Regions from separate parts of the Rossellomorea sp. DA94 genome, predicted to be linked through region 2. Evidence: a T-box and tRNA genes for the amino acid it is inferred to sense, from the RefSeq annotation. Region 2 holds a T-box; the other holds one or more tRNA genes.
The links. The T-box of region 2 lies ahead of tyrS (tyrosine--tRNA ligase). A T-box ahead of a tRNA ligase gene usually reads a tRNA of that ligase, here a tRNA-Tyr.
Positions count from the first base shown of each region.

Region 1: it encodes a tRNA-Tyr, which carries the amino acid that the T-box ahead of tyrS (tyrosine--tRNA ligase) is inferred to sense. The anticodon was not compared.

Region 1 covers NZ_CP122397.1:1,339,748-1,343,135, reverse strand. Annotated here, with positions in the region: gene P8596_RS07130 (carbohydrate ABC transporter permease) at 1-42, opposite strand, end outside; gene P8596_RS07125 (carbohydrate ABC transporter permease) at 42-938, opposite strand; tRNA gene P8596_RS07120 (tRNA-Gly) at 1,246-1,319, opposite strand; tRNA gene P8596_RS07115 (tRNA-Leu) at 1,324-1,407, opposite strand; tRNA gene P8596_RS07110 (tRNA-Cys) at 1,416-1,489, opposite strand; tRNA gene P8596_RS07105 (tRNA-Gly) at 1,497-1,571, opposite strand; tRNA gene P8596_RS07100 (tRNA-Gln) at 1,576-1,647, opposite strand; tRNA gene P8596_RS07095 (tRNA-His) at 1,687-1,762, opposite strand; tRNA gene P8596_RS07090 (tRNA-Trp) at 1,774-1,847, opposite strand; tRNA gene P8596_RS07085 (tRNA-Tyr) at 1,856-1,939, opposite strand; tRNA gene P8596_RS07080 (tRNA-Thr) at 1,956-2,031, opposite strand; tRNA gene P8596_RS07075 (tRNA-Phe) at 2,046-2,121, opposite strand; tRNA gene P8596_RS07070 (tRNA-Asp) at 2,285-2,361, opposite strand; tRNA gene P8596_RS07065 (tRNA-Met) at 2,372-2,445, opposite strand; tRNA gene P8596_RS07060 (tRNA-Val) at 2,468-2,543, opposite strand; tRNA gene P8596_RS07055 (tRNA-Glu) at 2,575-2,649, opposite strand; tRNA gene P8596_RS07050 (tRNA-Ser) at 2,665-2,756, opposite strand; tRNA gene P8596_RS07045 (tRNA-Asn) at 2,763-2,837, opposite strand; rRNA gene rrf (5S ribosomal RNA) at 2,845-2,961, opposite strand; rRNA gene P8596_RS07035 (23S ribosomal RNA) at 3,260-3,388, opposite strand, start outside.
Region 2 covers NZ_CP122397.1:2,216,375-2,219,762, reverse strand. Annotated here, with positions in the region: gene P8596_RS11475 (serine hydrolase domain-containing protein) at 1-11, opposite strand, end outside; gene tyrS (tyrosine--tRNA ligase) at 109-1,365, opposite strand; T-box leader at 1,488-1,697, opposite strand; gene P8596_RS11465 (O-methyltransferase) at 1,758-2,411, opposite strand; gene P8596_RS11460 (SMP-30/gluconolactonase/LRE family protein) at 2,478-3,386, opposite strand.

The sequences.
Region 1 (3,388 bases), 880 kb from region 2:
GATCTCTAATACAAATGTTCTTTTCGTATAGCGATTGCCCATTACGCCTCAACCTCCTTCTTCTTCGTCACCATTACCTGGACCGTCGTAAACACGGCCACTACCACAAAGAACAGAATCGACTTCGCCGTCCCAAGTCCATAACGGTTATTCTGGAAAGCTTCCTGATAGATATTGATCGCTACAGATTGCGTGGAGTTAAATGGCCCACCGCCTGTCAGCGAGATGTTAAGATCAAATATTTTAAATGCCATCGAAATCGTCAGGAAGAAACAAATCGTGAATGCAGGTAATATTAAAGGAATAATGATTTTTGTGAGGAGGGTCCAATTTGATGCCCCATCCATTTTCGCTGCTTCAAGAAGTGAATTGTCCACCCCTTGCAATGCCGCTACATAAATGACCATCATATACCCCGATATCTGCCAGGCAAATACGATGACAATCCCCCAGAAAGCCGTCTTCTCATCACCAAGCCACGGCATCTTAAAGAATCCGATATCCGTCATATTCCCAAGTGATGCAAATCCTTTAACAAAGATGAACTGCCAGATGAACCCTAGTAACAATCCCCCGATGACGTTGGGGATAAAGAATACCGTCCTCAGGATATTGCGCGTCTTCAACGCGGCATTCAACAACAGGGCAAATCCGAATCCTATCAAGTTACTGATGATCACTGCCGCAAACATAAACTTCGTAGTGAACATGAATGAATTAAAAAACGTCTTATCATCCGTGAAGATCTTTTTGTAGTTATCGAATCCAACCCACTCGACAACCGAGCTGACACCATTCCATGAGGTGAAGGAATAATACACACCCATCAAGAATGGAAGAATCTGAATCACTAAGAAAAATAAAAGTGCCGGTCCAACAAAGGCAGCGTACGTCAGCAAGCTCTTATACTTGAACTTCTTCTTTGTCACTGCCTTCATTTGTACATCTGGGCTTACTGGTCCAGTCTGAATCTTTGGTTCCACCCGTATCACCACCCTATCTGTGTAATCGCTTTCTTTTATTATAATGGTAGCGCTTTCTTAATAAGGGGAACTCAATTGACGAAGAAGGTGCACTATTTTGACTAGATGGGTTTTGTTTTGGTGGGTGATGGGTAAAAGAAAAGGTTGTGAGTTTTGTGTGAAAAGTTAGTTTTGCAAATCATTAAGTGGTGTTGAAATAATGCTGAGATTTGAACAAATAAAAAAGACTTCCTCATAAAGAGAAAGTCTGTCGTATGTAAGTTGGAGCGGGTGAAGGGAATCGAACCCTCATCATCAGCTTGGAAGGCTGAGGTTTTACCACTAAACTACACCCGCGATGTGGTACCGGTGGCCGGGATCGAACCGGCACTCCAGAGGAACACGATTTTGAGTCGTGCGCGTCTGCCAATTCCGCCACACCGGCATTACATTTGGAGGCGGCAACCGGATTTGAACCGGTGATCAGGGTTTTGCAGACCCATGCCTTACCACTTGGCTATGCCGCCTTAATATTGGAGCGGAAGACGGGATTCGAACCCGCGACCCCCACCTTGGCAAGGTGGTGTTCTACCACTGAACTACTTCCGCACTACTGGGCTAGCTGGATTCGAACCAACGCATGTCGCAGTCAAAGTGCGATGCCTTACCGCTTGGCTATAGCCCACTGATAGTATATGTCACGGAAATAAAAATGTGACTTTTATGGGGCGACTGATGGGAATCGAACCCACGAATGCCTGAACCACAATCAGGTGCGTTAACCACTTCGCCACAATCGCCATGTTAAAATTGGCAGGGGTAGTAGGAATCGAACCCACACCAAAGGTTTTGGAGACCTTCGTTCTACCGTTAAACTATACCCCTAAAATAAATGGTGGAGGGGGGCAGATTCGAACTGCCGAACCCGAAGGAGCGGATTTACAGTCCGCCGCGTTTAGCCACTTCGCTACCCCTCCAGCTAAATCACTTGACTGGTGCCGGCAAGAGGACTTGAACCCCCAACCTACTGATTACAAGTCAGTTGCTCTACCAGTTGAGCTACACCGGCATCAAGTAAATAAATGGTGGCTCAGGACGGAATCGAACCGCCGACACATGGATTTTCAGTCCATTGCTCTACCAACTGAGCTACTGAGCCAAATAGTTTCCGGCTTCCGCTAAGCTTCGAATCTCTTCGTCAGCTCACTCAGTCACATCCTCACGTATGTTAAATACGCTACGGTGTTCCTTCGATCGCTTCCTCGACCTTCTCGCTTATCGAAACCCTTTTCCTTTTCAAGAAACAATACTCTAAGTAAAAATGGCGGTCCGGACGGGACTCGAACCCGCGACCTCCTGCGTGACAGGCAGGCATTCTAACCAACTGAACTACCGGACCAAAAATGGTATTGCGGGGACAGGATTTGAACCTGCGACCTTCGGGTTATGAGCCCGACGAGCTACCGAACTGCTCCACCCCGCGACGATATGAACAAAAAAATAAATGGTGGAGGATGACGGGATCGAACCGCCGACCCTCTGCTTGTAAGGCAGATGCTCTCCCAGCTGAGCTAATCCTCCACTATGTAAATGAATTCTTTTTGAAAGAAAATGGTGACCCATACGGGATTCGAACCCGTGTTACCGCCGTGAAAGGGCGGTGTCTTAACCGCTTGACCAATGGGCCTTATTGAAAATATAATGGCGGAGAGCAAGGGATTTGAACCCTTGAGACAGCGTTAACCGTCTACACGATTTCCAATCGTGCTCCTTCGGCCACTCGGACAGCTCTCCATATATTGGCTCCGCAGGCAAGATTCGAACTTGCGACCGATCGGTTAACAGCCGATAGCTCTACCACTGAGCTACTGCGGAACGATATGCCTGGCGACGTCCTACTCTCACAGGGGGAGATCCCCCAACTACCATCGGCGCTGAAGAGCTTAACTTCCGTGTTCGGCATGGGAACGGGTGTGACCTCTTCGCCATTGTCACCAGACTATGTATTGTCTCTTTTTTAAGGACAAGTACTATTATATCGTGTAGATAATTTTTTTCAAGGATTTTTTTATATTTTCATATAAATTTTATTCCTTCAAAACTAGATAAAGGATTGATGTCAAGAAAGCCGAATATCGACCAATGTTGCATCTACTATTGAAAGTAGAATGCAGTCCAGCTCCGGCGGCTAGAGACTCGAGGTCATTTCAGTTCAATCAGCTGAGGGTAAAGAGCACCCTCTTCTGATTGCCCAGAAATGCTTGTCGTCTCTGTTCAAGCCGCCTCCGCTTTATAGTGTGGTTAAGTCCTCGATCGATTAGTATCAGTCAACTCCACATGTCGCCAAGCTTCCATCTCTGACCTATCTACCTAGTCATCTTCTAGGGATCTTACTCACTTACGTGATGGGAAATCTCATCTCGAGG
Region 2 (3,388 bases):
CATTCTATCATTTGTTTATATGGAAAATTATAGCACAAAAGACTAGTCACGAAGAGTCCCCATGACTCCCCATGACCACGTTGCTGGATTCAGTCTAATTATTTTATCTTATTTTTCGTTTTGCACTTTTACCCTTATGAACCTTCTCTTCCCTACTTGCAGAACCATGCCATCTTTCATTTCCACGTTTGACTGCACATCCAGAACCTTTTCTGAATTGATCCTGATTCCTCCATTTAGGATCATACGGCGTGCCTCACTTTTAGAGCTTTGCATATTTAAGGCTACAAGGAGATCGACTACGGAAACATTCTTTTCACCCGTCCATTCCTCCTCAGGAATATCTTCAGGAAGTGCCCCCTTTTGAAAGACCTCCTTAAATTGGTTCTCTGCCAGTTCCGCTGCATCTATTCCGTGATACATTCTGACAATCGTTTTCCCTAGAAGGACTTTGGCATCCCTCGGGTGAAGGGCACCATTTTCAACTTCAAGAGCTAACCTCTCCTTTTCTTCTAACGATAAATCGGTGATCAAATTAAAGTATTTTGTTATCAGTTCATCTGGGATCGACATCGTTTTCCCAAACATTTGATTGGGATCTTCATGTATTCCGATGTAATTATGTTTCGATTTTGACATTTTATCAACGCCGTCAAGCCCTTCAAGTAATGGCAGTAATATGACCACTTGTTTTTCCTGGTTGTAATGCTCCTGAAGATGTCTCCCCATCAGGACATTAAACTGCTGATCCGTGCCCCCAAGCTCCACATCACTCTCAAGGGCGACGGAATCATACCCCTGCATCAAAGGGTAGAACAGCTCGTGAAGTGAAATCGGTTTCTTTGCTGCTAACCGTTTGGAGAAATCGTTTCGCTCAATCAACCGTGCGACGGTGATCTTTGAAGATAAGTGCATCACATCTTCAAGGTTCAACGTGGATAGCCAGCTTGAATTGTAGTGAAGCTCAACTTTTTCCTTGTCCAGTACCTTTCCAAATTGTTCAAAATATGTCTGTGCATTTCTTTTCACTTCTTCATCCGTCAACTGCTTCCTTGCAACTGATTTCCCTGTGGGATCACCGATTTTCCCAGTAAAATCTCCGATAATCAGCTGGACGATATGACCGTTTTCCTGAAACTGTCTTAACTTATTCAGTACCACTGTATGTCCGATGTGAACGTCCGGAGCAGTTGGATCCAGCCCCAGTTTGATTTTTAAAGGATGGCCAGTGGAGATTGATTTCACCAGTTTGTGTTTCAACTCTGCTTCTGGAATGATTTCATGCACTCCGTTTTTATATTGCAGGAGCTGCCTTTCGACTTCTTGCTGCTGAGCTTTTGAAAGAGATTCCCATTTCTGATCCATGATTGTTCCTCCTTGATTGTTGATAGAGATAAGTAGATTTTTGGATCTAACCGATAAATCAACTGATCTACTCCCTCCATTTCATAATGTTTTACGTCATAAACAAAAAACCACGCCCCTATTAAAGGGACGTGGTTTACGCGGTACCACCCTCATTGAAGATCTCTCTTCCACTCGATTCGGATAACGGACCGGCCGTTCTCTGCTACTTTTGTGTTCACAAAGAATGTTCAAGGAGGTAATTCGTGCTTATCTGTGTGCTGATTTCCACCAAGCATCAGCTCTCTAAGACAGGGAGATAAGTCACTACTGATTCCTATCATGACATGTATGATTTAGAATTTTCATTTATTTTACAGAAAAAAGGAGATCATTACAATAGAATTCTTCTTTTATTTCACAATTCCCATTACAAACCCATCGTACCCTTTCGAGCCGACTGTTTGAACGACTGTTGAATCGATCCTGTCTTCTCGAGACAACATCTCGGCAAATGACCTGACACCCTGAACGCTTTCATCTTCACTGTTTTCGTCAATCACCCTTCCGCCACGAACCACATTATCTGTAATGATGACCGCCCCAGGCTGGGCCAGTTTAAGTGCCCACTTTAAATAATTGGCATTGTTTTGTTTATCGGCGTCTATGAAAATGAAATCGAATGGACCTTCGAGAGACGGCAGGGTATCAAGAGCTGCACCCACTTTGATTTCCACCTTGTCTTCTACCCCCGCATTGCGAATATTTCGTGCAGCAACCCTTGCATGCTTTTCACTGAACTCAAGGGTGACCAGACGTCCATCTTCCGGCAGTGCCCTTGCTAGCCAAATCGTGCTGTACCCACCCAGGGTCCCTATTTCAAGAATGCTTTTTGCTCCTTTAAGCTGGGCAAGTAAGGAAAGGAACTTCCCCTGATTCGGAGAGACATCGATTGCAGGAAGTCCGGCTTCACTATTTTCTTTCAAAACAGACTCCATAATGGAATCCGATTTTTGTAGTTTACTAGCATAATATTGATCGACTTGTGTCCAAGTATTGGTTGACATGAATTTCTTCACTCCTTAAAAAAATACTCTTGTCATCATAGCATAATTTTCCATATTTACATATCCTTAATCTGTCAATTGAGTGACATGTTCATTCTTTTTTTCTTGAAAGACAAAATTCTCTATTCCTCTAATATTAGTCTTTAAGATGTACACCCCACCAGCATGTGGATATTCATTCAGTTGTTCATCCGTCATTCGCGTCCTTGCCGTGGTAATATACATTTCGTTTAGTTCCGGTCCACCGAATGCACAGGACGTTACATTCACAGCGGGAACTGCAATGAATTCAAGCTGCTTCCCGTTATAGGGATTCCATCTCGATATCCCCTTACCACCCCAATGGGCAATCCAAAGCATTCCATCCTCATCGATGGTCATGCCATCCGGAAATCCAGCACCTTCAGGAAAGTTTATTACTACCTCCGGGCATTCGATATGCCCCGTAGTTACATCGTATCGATATTGAACGACTTGTTTAGTCGGGGTATCGATGAAATACATAAATCGGTTGCATGGTGACCAAGCCAAACCGTTGGAAGTTCCCACGTTTTCAACCTTTTTCGTTGTTCGTAAATGTGAACCTAGAGCGTATAAAGCACCCTTTCCGTTAACTCCTCCTAGTGTATCCGTCGTTCCTGCCCAAAACCTTCCTGCAGAATCGCATTTTCCATCATTGAATCGATTTTCTTCCAAGTGACTTTCAGGGTCTCCTACTTTCTCTAAAAGACCTGACTTCCAGTTAAAAAAATAGATGCCTTGTTGAAGACCAAGGATTAAACGTCCCCTGTCAGTAAGAGAAAGACAGCCGACAAATTGATCCATTTTAACTGATTGTAATTTTCTATCCATTGGGTTGAATTTTAATATTTCTTTCTCGATGATATCCACCCAATATAGTAAATTTTTATTTGTATCCCAACAGGGACTCTCTCCTAAAGTGTTTTTTGAATCAACAAACAATTTAACTGACATAG